DNA from 4 places in the Luteibacter sp. 9135 genome. Region 1 is predicted to be linked to each of the others. Evidence: riboswitches for the same ligand, from Rfam matches in the RefSeq annotation. Region 1 holds a riboswitch; each other region holds the start of a gene.

Region 1 (3,244 bases):
CCCCCACGCCGAGTCGAACCACCCGCGCCGCGTTGTCCGGCTGGTCGAACCCATGCGGCACGACCAAGGAGGGGCAACCGGCGCGGAGGGCTTCCTGAGTGGTGCCTACGCCGCCGTGGTGCACGACGGCCGCAGCACGTTCGAACAGGGCGCCGTGCGGGGCGTATTCGACGGCAAGCACGCCATCGGGCAGCACGGTCGGCAGGCGCGAACGCATTTCCGGTGATCCCGTCAGCAGTACGGCGCGTCGGCCCAGCATCGCGGCGGCGCCCATGCTTTCGCGAAGGAAGCCTTCACCCGCGTGGACCGCCGCCGAGCCCAGCGTGAACACCAGCGGTGGCTCGCCGGCGTCGAGGAACGCCGTCAATGGCGGCGACAGGCTGCCCAAGGAGGGAGAGTAACGGCAGTAGCCCGTCACCAGGGTATGCGCCGGCGCATCGGCCGGCGCCTGCCCGAGTAACGGCGAATACATGGCTAGCACGCCGTCGCGCGCGTGCTGCCCGCAGTGGAAGGGATCACCCCCTGCCGAGACCGGCGCCAGGCCGAGCGATTGGCGGAATCGGCGCACCGGGCGCGTCCACGGTGCCGTGACGTGCTCGGCCATACGACGAAGCCAGGCGCCGCGTCGTGGCGTGGCGCGCAGAAAGCGGTCGAGCACCGCCAGGCCCGTGGCGGGCGGATCGTACGCCGACAGGAACGCGGCCGGCGAGAGCACCGCCGACAGCCAGGCGACACGCGTGGTCTCACCCAGGATCTGCCCGGCGAAGGCCAGTGTGGTCGTCACGATGGCATCCGCATCCGCGCAGACAGGTGCCAGCGCCTGGTAGCTCGCCGCCACATCCGCGGCGGCCAGGTCGCGAACGACGAAGCGTGGGCCGCGCAAGGGGTGGAACGCCCGCGCGGCAAAGGCGGCTTTGTCCTCCGGCTCGGCGATACCGCTGGCCAGCACGAAGCGCAACCCGGCGTCCGCCACCGCTTGCCGATGGATCGCGTGCGCGCCGATCGTGACCCGGTGCCCGCGCGCCACCAGCTCCCGGCCCACCGACAGGAAGGGAAACAGGTCGCCCTGTGACCCGACCGTCGCCATCACGATGTGTCGTCCCGCCATGTCCCCCCTCCCGTCGATGTCCACGCGCATCCTCGCGGCCGGCGTGTCGACGCGATGCATCCCGACGCGTTGACCTGCCCCCACCACGCAGGCTAGTCTTCGCTCGCCAGCGGTCTTTATCTCTCTATTCGAATGGAAAGATAAAAGCTAAGAGGGAAGCCGGTGCGAATCCGGCGCTGCCCCGCAGCGGTATGTGGAGACGAACGCGTCACAGGCACTGGATCTAACAACGATCCGGGAAGCGACGCGCAAGGCGGCACCTGTTCCGGTGCCACATCCACGAGCCCGAAGACCTGCCGCCGGCCTGAGCACGCGTACCGTCATGGGTACGCGCGCTCCGCACGACCTGGACCCACCGCGCCCGCGTGGTGGCCCGGTTCGCCCGCGGGGGCGAAGGTCGACGGTACGCCGCATGACACCCACGACGCCGTGCACCTGCGTGCGGCGGCGCGCGCGTGTCCGGCAGCGGGCCGCCCTTCCCTCCTCTTTGCCACGAAGAGGACGTATCCACATGCCACACGTTACCTACCCCGGTTTTCCCCGCATCGGCAGACGCCGTGAACTCAAGCGCGCGCTCGAAAGCCACTGGCGGGGCGATAGCGACCGCGAGGCCCTGCTCGCCGTCGCCCGCCAGCTGCGCGAGCGGCACTGGCAACTCGCCCGCGAGGCCGGCGCCGACAGCGTGCCGGTCAACGACTTTTCCCTGTACGACCATGTGCTCGATGCCGCCGTCGCGGTGGATGCCATCCCCGAGCGCTACCGCGACCTGCATGCGCGGGACGCCCTGGCGGGCTACTTCGCCATGGCACGCGGTCGCCAGGACGGCACGGTTGACCTGCACGCACTGGAGATGACCAAGTGGTTCGATACCAACTACCACTACATCGTTCCGGAACTGCATGCGGGCCAGGTCTTCGCTACCCGGGCCGACAAGGCGGTGGCGGAATACCGCGAGGCCGTGGCCGCGGGCCATACGGCGCGCCCAGTGCTGCTGGGCCCGCTGAGCTTCCTTCGCCTGGCCAAGACCGTGGACGGCAGCGACCCCCTGGCCCTGCTGGATGCCCTGTTGCCGGCCTGGAGCGGCTTGCTCGACGCGCTGACGGAAGCCGGCGCCGACTGGGTGCAGGTCGACGAACCGGCCCTCGTGCTGGACCTCGAACCGGCCTGGCAGGCGGCGTACCGGTCGGCGTACGCCGCCATCGGCGAGCGCACGCGCGGACGCATCCTCCTGGCCACCTATTTCGGTGACCTGGGGGCCAACCTGGCCCTGGCCACGTCGTTGCCGGTGGCAGGCCTGCACGTGGACCTGGCCCGTGCTCCGGGGCAACTGGACGCGGTGATCGACGCGCTGCCCGCCGGGCGCGTGTTGTCCGCCGGCGTACTGGACGGCCGCAACATCTGGCTGAGCGACCCGGCCATCATCGGCCCGCGCATCGCCCATGCACGCAAGCGCCTGGGTGACGATCGACTCTGGCTGTCCACCTCGTGCTCGCTGCTGCACGTGCCCATCGACGCCGCCGAGGAAAAGCGCCTGCCCGGCGCGATCGGCGAGTGGCTGTCGTTCGCCCGGCAGAAGATCGTCGAACTGCGCCGCTACGCCGATGCCGCGACCGGCGACGAGGCCGCGCAACGCGTGCTCGCCCGCCAGCACGATACGGTGGAGGCGCGTCGCCGCTCGCACGACGTGGTGCGCGCCGAGGTGCGTACGCGCGTGCGCGGGCTGACACCGCAGTTCGGCCAGCGCCGTTCGGCCTATGCGTTCCGGGCCAACGTGCAGCGTGAGCGCTTCGGGCTGCCCGACCTGCCCACCACCACCATCGGCTCGTTCCCGCAGACCGCCGACCTGCGGCTCGCGCGTGCCGCGCACCGGTCCGGCAAGCTGGAAGACGAGGCCTACCAGGCCGTGCTGCGTGACGAAGTACGCCGCGCGGTGGCCTTCCAGGACGAGATAGGGCTGGATGTCCTCGTGCACGGCGAGCCCGAGCGCAACGACATGGTGGAGTATTTCGGCGAGCAGCTGCAGGGCTATGCGTTCACCTCGCTGGGCTGGGTGCAGAGCTACGGCTCGCGCTGCGTCAAGCCGCCGATCATTTACGGCGACGTGGCCCGGCCGGCGGCGATGACGGTCGCCTGGTC
Region 2 (3,244 bases), 720 kb from region 1:
ACGGGCGAGGGCGTGCTGCCCCTGGTCGCCACCGCGCCCATCGCCGCACCGCTGATCACCGTGCAGAGCTTCTACCGCGCCACGGCCGCGCTGGCGCTGGCACGCGGTTTCAACCCCGACGTGCCGCCGCACCTCAACAAGGTCACCGAGACCGTCTGACCTCTCGCCCCACGTATAGGAATTGCCATGACCATCGCCCTCGTCAACGGCCGTGTGCTGACCGATAACGGCTTCCAGGGTGGCTTTGCCGTGCTGGTCGACGGCGGCACCATCACCGGGCTGGCCTTGCCGTCCGATCCCCGCGTGCGCGCCGCCGAGCGTCACGACCTCGGTGGCCGCACGCTGCTGCCCGGTTTCATCGATTGCCAGGTCAACGGCGGCGGCGGCGTGCTGTTCAATGACGTGCCCACCGTCGACACCATCCGTCGCATCGGGCAGGCGCACGCGAAGTTCGGCACCACCGGCTTCCTGCCCACCCTGATCAGCGACGATGCCGCGGTGATGGCGAAGGCCATCGATGCGGTGAACGACGCGGTGGCCCAGGGCGTGCCGGGCGTGCTCGGCATCCACCTCGAAGGCCCGTTCATCGCGCCCGAGCGCAAGGGCGTGCACGATCCGGCCAAGTTCCGTATCGCCGACGCCGACGACGTAGCCATGGTCGCCCGGCGGCACGGCGGCGTCACGCTGCTCACGCTGGCGCCCGAGCGCGCCTCGGCCGCGGTGCTGCAACAGCTGGTCGCCCACGGCGTGATCGTGGCGGCCGGCCACACGGCCGCCGACTACGACACCACCCGCCAGGCCCTGGCGACCGGCGTGCGTGGCTTCACGCACCTGTTCAACGCCATGACGCCGTTCACCAGCCGCGAGCCCGGCGTGGTCGGCGCCGCGCTGGAAGACGCCGCCAGCTGGTGCGGCCTGATCGTCGACGGCCACCACGTGCACCCGAGTTCGCTGCGTGTCGCCATCGCGGCCAAGGCGCCGCAGAAGATGATGCTGGTCACCGACGCCATGCCACCCGTGGGGTCGGACGATCCGAACTTCGTCCTGAAGGGCGAGACGATCACCGTCCGCGACGGCGTCTGCCAGACGGCCGACGGCACGCTGGCCGGCTCCGCGCTGGACATGGCCACCGCCGTGCGCAACACGGTGGAGATGGTTGGCGTGGCCTATGACGAGGCGGCCCGCATGGCCTCCACCTATCCGGCCGCCTTCCTCGGGCTGGAAGCCACCCACGGCCATATCGCGGCGGGCTATCGCGCCGACTTCGTGGTGATGGACGACGACCACACGGTGGCCGAAACCTGGATCGGCGGCGAGCGCGTCTACGCCGCCTGATCCGTCGCCCCGCACTGGCTCGCTTCCGCGCGGGCCAGGCGTTAACATTGCGTTGTTCGGGTGTCCCCGCCGGCCTGAAGCGGGCGGGGATGAAACGGGAAGCCGGTGCGCCACACATGTGGCAAGGCCGGCACTGCCCCCGCAACGGTAAGCGTGAGGAGCCGCCCAGAACGGCTCCATCCACCGGCCACAGCCACTGCGCAAGCGGGAAGGCGCCGGTGCGATGCCCTCGGGCCAGCGCGAGTCCGGAGACCGGCCCGATCGGCGAATCCTGCGCTTTTAAGCGCGGGCGCCGTCCCGTTATCGGCGATTCGCGGAGGGCGAATCCGGACAGTCATCCGGGTGTTGCCCGTGGTGCCGTTCGTCGTTGTGTCCTCCCGCGCGCCTGTTGAGGCTACGCATTGCCGCACCAGCGGCGGAGGAAACCCGTTCCATGAAGAAAACCCTGCTCGCGACGGCCCTGCTGTCGACGATCGTCGCTGCCCATGCGGCCGACGCACCCAACGGCACCCTCGACCCGGTGGTGGTCACCGCCAACCGCGCGCCCACGCCACTGGACGAAGTGCTGGCCCCGGTCACCGTCATCAGCCGCGAGGACATCGAGCGCCTGCAGCCCCGCAACGTGCAGGACCTGCTGGCCGGCCTGCCCGGCGTGACCATGACCAACACGGGCGGCCTGGGCCAGCAGACCTCGCTCTTCATGCGTGGCAGCAACTCGGCACACACGCTGGTGCTGGTGGACGGCGTGCGCGTGGGCACCGTGGGTGCCGGCCTGCCCGCCTACGAGCAGCTGCCGGTCGAGCAGATCGACCATATCGAGGTGGTCCGTGGCCCGCGCTCCAGCCTGTACGGCTCGGATGCCATCGGCGGCGTCATCCAGATCTTCACCCGTCGCGGCCAGGCCGGCGAAGCGCCCACGCCCAGCCTGTCGATCGGCGGCGGCAGCCACGGCTACACCGCCGGGCAGGTGGGTCTCTCGGGCGGCACCACGCATGGCTGGTACAACGCCAGCCTGGGCGGCCAGTACACCGCCGGGATCAACGCCTGCCGCGTTGGTGCGGCCGACGCGTTCAAGGGCTGCTTCACCGACGAGCCGGACCACGACGCCTACCGCACCTACAACGGTGCGCTCTCGGGCGGCTACCGCTGGGACAACGGCACCGAACTCACCGGCAGCTGGCTGCGCAGCAAGGGCGACATCGAATACGACGGCGATTTCCAGAACCTGACCCGGCGCTCGCAGCAGGTGGCCGGCGCCAAGCTGGCGTTCGACGTGATGTCGGCCTGGCGCATGTCGGTCAGCCTGGGCCAGAACCAGGACCGCGCGGACAATTACCTCAACGGTACACAGAAGAAGTACTACGACGGCCTCGGCAACCTCGTCACCGGCGCCGACAAGGTGCGCACGGGTTACCTGTACTCCAAGCGCAACCAGGCCTCCTGGCAGAACGACATCACGCTGGCCGCCGGGCAGACGCTCACCGCCGGCGTCGATTACCAGCAGGAAAAGCTCGACAGCGATACGGCTTACCTGAAGGACACCCGCAACAACACCGGTGTGTTCGCGCTGTACCAAGGCGTGTTCGGCCCGCACGAGATCCAGCTGTCCGCGCGCCACGACCACAACACTCAGTTCGGCAACCACACCACCGGCTCGGCCGCCTATGGCTACCGCTTCGACGACGGCATGAAGATCACGGCCTCGTACGGGACCGCCTTCCATGCGCCGACCTTCAACGACGTGTACTACCCGTATGGGTTTACCGGGCAGCCCGCACCGGAACTCAAGCCGGAGACGTCACGCACGGCGGAGATCGGGCTGTCCAGCCGTCCCGGCATCTGGACCTGGGCGGTCAATGCCTACCAGACGCATGTCGACGACCTGATCGGCTTCGACCCCCTATTCGTG
Region 3 (3,244 bases), 980 kb from region 1:
TCGAACAGCGACCAGTCGCCGTCGGTCTCGACACGGCGCATGAACAGGTCCGGCACCCAGTTGGCCAGGTTGAGGTTGTGCGTGCGGCGCGCGTCGTCACCGGTGTTCTCACGCAGCTCGAGGAATTCCTCGATGTCCGCATGCCAGCTTTCCAGGTACACGCAGGCGGCGCCCTTGCGCTTGCCGCCCTGGTTCACCGCGGCCACCGACGCATCCAGGGTCTTCAGCCACGGCACCAGGCCGTTGGAATGACCGTTGGTGCCCTTGATCAGCGAGCCGCGCGAGCGGATACGCGAATAGGCCAGGCCGATACCGCCAGCGAACTTCGACAGCTGGGCCACGTCGCCGTACTTGGCGTAGATGGACTCCAGCGCGTCCTGAGGCGAATCCAGCAGGAAGCACGACGACAGCTGCTCGTGCGCGGTGCCGGCGTTGAACAGGGTGGGCGAGCTGGCCAGGTATTCCAGCGACGACAGCATGCGATACAGCTCGAGCGTCTCGGCCACGTCGTTGCCGCCGAGGGCGCAGGCGATGCGCATGAAGAAGTACTGCGGCGTCTCGATGACGAAGCGCCGGGTCGGGTGGCGCAGCAGGTAGCGGTCGTAGACCGTGCGCAGGCCGAAGTATTCGAAGCGGCGCGAGCCGGCGGTGTCGATGGCATCGTTGAGCTTGCGCGCGTTGACCAGCACGAAGTCACGCAGGCGCTCGTTGAGGATGCCCAGCTCGAAGCCGGTGCTGATCGACTGCGAGAACGACTGGATGTCCTGGCCGGACACTTCCTTGTCGACGAAAGCGGCCAGCAGGCGCGCGGCCAGCTGGCCGTATTCCGGTTCCTCGGCGGTGAGCGCCGCGGAGGTGCGGATCGACAGCTGGTCCAGCTCCTGCGTGGTGGCGCCGTCGTACAGGCCGCCGATGGTCTTCAGCGCCACGCGCATCGGGTCGACCGCGAACAGGCCATCGGCGCTGCGGGTCACCGCGCGCACGATCTTGTTCACGTCGACGGCTTCCTGGCCGCCGTTGCGCTTGGTGACGCGCATCTGGCCGGGGTTGTGCGGCGGGGTCAGCGCGAACGCCGGCGGCGGCTCGTTGCGGTAACCGGCAGCGGGTGCCTTGTCCGCCGGGGCGGGGGAGGTGACGGCCGTATCGGCTGCTTCGGTGCGCTCGCGCGCGGCGGATTCCATCGTGGTCATGTCAGGCGTGCCCCAGGGCTCGGTTCAAACTCCCGTTCCCTCGGACGGGGCTCGAAGCGGTGGGCCGGCGGAAAAAGATCGCGTCGGAGCACGCCATCGGGGGCTCCGGACCGCGACGTGCCTCCCCGCGGAAGCCGTCACCACAAAAACCGCCGCCTGGCGGGGCGACAGCTGTTGGCAGGTCTTCGGACTTCGTGGACGGGGACGCCTTTCGGGTCCGGCCTAGCCGTCGCTTCCCAATCCCACGGGGGGACCAGTGCGTGTGACGGGTTCGTTTCCACTTACCGCTGCGGGGCAGTTCCGGATTTGCACCGGATTCCCTATTAAGTCCGACGGGCAGTCGCGCCTCTTCGGACACCAACGGGACACACCATATAGCTGGTCCCCGGTACCGTCAACACAAGATATAGGGTAAATGCGCTATGTGCTTGATCCGCCGGGAGTCATTTTTTTACAACCCCCCGTGGACCGATTTGCGCATCGCGACATGACCGTTTCGTGAAGATGGCCTACACAAATTGCAGGGCTTCGAACCTTTAACATCTGCGATCCGCCCCATGACCGCTCGCTCGATGCCATCTACGTTCGCGTTGCAGGAACACGCCCTGGTCACCCATGCGTTCGACGCACTGCCGTTCGGCTTCACGGCCGTGTCGGCGACAGGGGAGCTCCTTTACGCCAATGCCTGGATGACCGCACGGCTTCGTGACGGGGCGGGGCAGGGCTTCCTGACCTGGTGGACCGAAGACAGCCGCGCGCGATTGAGCACCCTGCTCCTGACCGGCGGGATCGAGGGCGTCCGTGAGCTTGCGCTCACGGCGGTCGACGGCACCGCCTGGCGGGTCTCGGTCGAGCTGTGGCGCGCCCCGGTGGCTGGCGAGGCGGTCTTCATGGTCGCGGTATCCCCCCCCGTTGGCGATGCCGCCGCCACGGCCGGCGACACGGAAGATCGGCGCCTGGCCCTCATCGAGGTGGGCAACCTGCTCCGTGACCTCGAGGATCCGGCCCACATCGCCTACTGCGTCGCCGAGGTGCTGGGCCGCACGCTCCGGATCAGCCGGGCCGGTTACGGCACCGTGGACACCGTGGCGGAGACCATCAGCGTCGAACGCGACTGGAACGCCCCCGGCATCCTGACGCTGGCCGGCGTGCTGAACTTCCGCGATTACGGATCGTACATCGACGATATCAAAGCCGGTCGCACCGCCGTCGTCACCGATGCCTACCAGGATCCGCGCACCCAACGCACCGCCGATGCGCTGGCGGCGATCAGCGCCGTCTCCTTCATCAATATGCCGGTGACCGAGAGGGGCGGCGTCGTGGCGCTGCTCTACCTCAACCACGAGGGGCCCCGCGAGTGGCCGGAGGAGGAGATCGCCTTCGTCCGTGAGGTGGCCAATCGTACGCGCGTCGCCGTGGAGCGGCGCCGCGCCGAAGCCGAGCTGCAGCAACTCGCCCAGAGCCTGGAGCGACAGGTGGCGGAGCGCACCTTCGAGCGCGACCGTATCTGGCGCTTCTCCAGCGACATCCTGCTCGTGGCCGATGCGGATACGCGCCTGCTCTCGGTCAATCCGGCGTGGACCGCGATCCTGGGCTGGAGCGAGCGCGAGACCCTGGGACGGTCCTACCTGGATTTCGTGCACCCCGACGACACCGATCGTACCGGTGAGGAAACCGGGCAGCTGGCCGACGGGGTGGCCACGCTGCGCTTCGAGAATCGTTACCGCACGGCCGATGGGGGCTTCCGTCAGCTGTCCTGGCGGGCCGTGCCCAGCGAAGGCATGATCTTTGCCGTGGCCCGCGATGTCACGATCGAACGCGCGCGCGACGCGGAACTGGACCTGGCCCAGGAGCAACTGCGCCAGGCGCAGAAGATGGATGCTATCGGCAACCTCACCGGTGGCGTGGCGCACGACTTCAACAACCTGCTGCAGGTGATCAGCGGCAACCTGCAACTGCTGGGCATCGATGTCTCGGGTAACGAACGCGCCGAGCGTCGCGTGGCCAACGCCATGGCGGGCGTCACTCGCGGGTCCAAGCTAGCCGCCCAACTG
Region 4 (3,244 bases), 2.1 Mb from region 1:
TTGCGTTCCCGGTGTCGAAGACCCTTTCCGACGGCGCGGTGCGGCTCGCGCCGTCGTTGGTAGCCGACTACCGGGCCGATACGGGACTCACCCCGTTGTTCAGTACGCAGGACTGGGGCGCGGTACCGTCGCCTTCGAAAAAAACCAACACCATGTACCGTTCGCGACGTGGCTCCATCGTCGGCTTGTCCAACATGCCGGATGGCTCGGTCAAGGGCTGGCGCCTGCACTCGTTGCCCACCACCGAGGCGCTTCGTGATGCGTCAGCGTCCAAGCCGTTCGTCAGCGCGTTCGACGAGAGCGCAAAGCGGCTGTATACGCCCGCGCTCAACAGCAAGGGCACCGAGCAGACGATCAACACCGTGCTCTCCGATGTCGGCAAGGTACGTTACGACCACGGCACCGCCCGCTTCGCGTGGATCGACGGCAGCTATGCCATGGGTGTTTCCGCGAAGGGGCTGGACAAGACCGCCAGCGGTGCGCCGTCCACGCTGTACGCGCCAAGCGTGAAGTCGGCGAAACGCCGGGGCAAGAAGAGCAACCCGGCGCAGAACCACCATTCCGAGCCGATGGCGGTGACGCTGCACGACACGCACCGACACACGCCCATGGCCCAGGACACGGGCCTTGTGGCCACGTTCGCCAGCTTCCCCAATCAGGTGTGTTTCCATTGCGGCGAGATGTTCAAGGACAACCTGGGCTCGCACAGTGCGCTGACCGGCGTGCCCGGGCGACCCTTCGGCGGACAGCACCCCGGCGAGACCACGACCAAGAGCGGCAGCAGCATCGTGCGTGCGCATCCCATGACCGAACTCGTCGCCGACAAGGGGCACCACGCGGAACTGGCCAAGATCTTCTCGTACCACAAGCCCTGATGCCACCGGCTCTCGACGCCGCCACCGCGCCGTTTACTGCATCGCAGCGTGTCCCCATGCGTTGCGCCGCCTACAATCGATGGGCCACAGGTGTCCTGCCGCCGCCATTCCGGTGCGCAGGGTGAAACGGGAAGCCGGTCCGATGCCGGCGCTGCCCCCGCAACGGTAGGCGAGAAAACCCGACTCAGAACCACTGCGGCAACGCGGGAAGGTGTCGGGCTGATGCATGCCGCATCGCTCGCAAGCCCGGAGACCGGCCCGTGGTGGACATCGCATGCGGTGTCTTCCTCGGGTGTTGCGGTGGGCAACCGGATGAGCTGACTCGACGCGGCGTCCGTTGTCTCGAATCACTTGTCTTGTCCCTCGCACGCCCGGTTTCGCGGGTGAGCGATCTGGAGACTGGACAATGAACGAGATGAACCCGGCCGCGACTCATGTCGCCACGGTAAAGCTGCTGATCGACGGCGAGTTCGTCGAATCGGCCACCACGCAATGGCGTGACGTGGTCAACCCGGCCACGCAGGTGGTGCTGGCACGCGTGCCCTTCGCCACGCCGGCGGAAGTCGAGGCGGCGGTGGATGCCGCGCGCCGCGCCTTCGTCACCTGGCGCAAGACGCCCATCGGTGCGCGGGCGCGCATCTTCCTCAAGTACCAGCAACTGATCCGCGAGCACATGGCCGAACTGGCCGCGACGCTCACGGCGGAGCAGGGCAAGACGCTGCCCGATGCCGAAGGCGACGTGTTCCGTGGCCTGGAGGTGGTGGAACACGCGGCGGCCATCGGCAACCTGCAGCTGGGCGAGCTGGCCAACAACGTGGCCGGCGGTGTGGATACCTACACGCTGCTGCAACCGCTGGGCGTATGCGCGGGCATCACGCCGTTCAACTTCCCGGCGATGATTCCGCTGTGGATGTTCCCGATGGCGATCGCCACGGGTAACACCTTCGTGCTGAAACCGTCGGAGCAGGACCCGATGGTGACCATGCGCCTGGTCGAACTGGCCGTGGAAGCGGGCATCCCCCGCGGCGTGCTCAACGTCGTGCACGGTGGCGAGGACGTGGTCAACGCGATCTGCGACCACCCGCAGATCAAGGCGGTGTCGTTCGTCGGTTCCACCCGCGTCGGCACCCATGTCTACCATCGCGCGTCGCAGGCCGGCAAGCGCGTACAGTGCATGATGGGCGCGAAGAACCACGCCGTGGTGCTCCCCGATGCCCATCGCGAGCAGACGCTCAACGCGATGGTCGGCGCGGCGTTCGGCGCGGCGGGCCAGCGCTGCATGGCGGCCTCGACGGCCGTACTGGTCGGCGCCGCGCGCGAGTGGCTGCCCGACTTGGTGGCCCGCGCGAAGACGTTGAAGGTCAATGCGGGCAGCGAGGCCGGTACGGATGTCGGCCCGGTCATCTCCTGCGCGGCGCGCGATCGCGTGCACGCCTTGATCGATGCCGGTGTGGCCGAAGGCGCCACCCTTGAACTGGACGGCCGCGATTGCCGCGTGCCGGGCTACGAGCAGGGCAACTTCGTCGGCCCGACCATCTTCTCCGGCGTGCGCCCCGGCATGCGCATCTACGACGAGGAAATCTTCGGTCCCGTGCTCGTCGTGCTCACGGTGGACACGCTGGATGAGGCGATCACGCTGGTCAACGCCAACCCCAACGGCAACGGCACGGCGTTGTTCACGGGCAGCGGCGCCGCGGCGCGTCGTTTCCAGGAGGACATCGACGTGGGGCAGGTCGGCATCAACGTGCCTATCCCGGTGCCGGTGCCGCTGTTCTCGTTCACGGGCTCGCGCGCCTCGAAGCTGGGCGACCTCGGTCCGTACGGCAAGCAGGCGGTCATGTTCTACACGCAGACCAAGACGGTCACCTCGCGCTGGTTCGACGACGGCGGCACGGGTCAGGGCGTCAACACCACCATCAGCCTGAAGTGAGGGCGCCCCTCATGGACATTCCGGTGACGGTGCAGGCCGCGGGCCTGAGCGACGAGCAGAATGCGTTCCGCGAGGCGGCGCGCGACTTCGCCCAGGCGGAGCTGGCGCCGCATGCGGCGCACTGGGACGCGCAAGGCATCTTTCCGCGCGAGGTCATCGGCAAGGCCGGGCAACTGGGCTTCTGTGGCCTCTACGTGGACGAAGCGGCCGGCGGTACCGGCCTGACGCGGCTGGACGCGGCCATCGTGTTCGAGGAACTGGCCGCGATCGATCCCTCCACGGCCGCCTTCATCAGCATCCACAACATGGCGACCTGGATGCTGACCACCTACGCCCAGCCGGCCCTGTTGCAGGCATGGGGCGAACCGCTGGCCAGCGGCACACGTCTCGCGTCGTATTGCCTGACCGAGCCGGGCGCCGGTTCCGATGCGGCCTCGTT

The links. Region 1 has a riboswitch for cobalamin ahead of metE (5-methyltetrahydropteroyltriglutamate--homocysteine S-methyltransferase). Riboswitches for the same ligand answer to the same signal wherever they lie in the genome.
Region 2: it holds a riboswitch for cobalamin, as region 1 does, so the genes downstream of both, FA89_RS05140 (TonB-dependent receptor domain-containing protein) here and metE (5-methyltetrahydropteroyltriglutamate--homocysteine S-methyltransferase) in region 1, are expected to answer to the same signal.
Region 3: it holds a riboswitch for cobalamin, as region 1 does, so the genes downstream of both, FA89_RS06055 (ribonucleoside-diphosphate reductase subunit alpha) here and metE (5-methyltetrahydropteroyltriglutamate--homocysteine S-methyltransferase) in region 1, are expected to answer to the same signal.
Region 4: it holds a riboswitch for cobalamin, as region 1 does, so the genes downstream of both, FA89_RS11070 (CoA-acylating methylmalonate-semialdehyde dehydrogenase) here and metE (5-methyltetrahydropteroyltriglutamate--homocysteine S-methyltransferase) in region 1, are expected to answer to the same signal.

Annotation. Positions count from the first base shown of each region.
Region 1 is NZ_JQNB01000001.1:456,134-459,377, forward strand. It holds gene FA89_RS02055 (glycosyltransferase) at 1-1,108, opposite strand, end outside; cobalamin riboswitch at 1,202-1,423, shown strand; gene metE (5-methyltetrahydropteroyltriglutamate--homocysteine S-methyltransferase) at 1,620-3,244, shown strand, end outside.
Region 2 is NZ_JQNB01000001.1:1,174,465-1,177,708, reverse strand. It holds gene FA89_RS05150 (SIS domain-containing protein) at 1-159, shown strand, start outside; gene nagA (N-acetylglucosamine-6-phosphate deacetylase) at 187-1,335, shown strand; cobalamin riboswitch at 1,377-1,610, shown strand; gene FA89_RS05140 (TonB-dependent receptor domain-containing protein) at 1,769-3,244, shown strand, end outside.
Region 3 is NZ_JQNB01000001.1:1,434,185-1,437,428, forward strand. It holds gene FA89_RS06055 (ribonucleoside-diphosphate reductase subunit alpha) at 1-1,190, opposite strand, end outside; cobalamin riboswitch at 1,350-1,567, opposite strand; gene FA89_RS06060 (response regulator) at 1,763-3,244, shown strand, end outside.
Region 4 is NZ_JQNB01000001.1:2,568,003-2,571,246, forward strand. It holds gene FA89_RS11065 (hypothetical protein) at 1-875, shown strand, start outside; cobalamin riboswitch at 947-1,151, shown strand; gene FA89_RS11070 (CoA-acylating methylmalonate-semialdehyde dehydrogenase) at 1,291-2,805, shown strand; gene FA89_RS11075 (acyl-CoA dehydrogenase family protein) at 2,817-3,244, shown strand, end outside.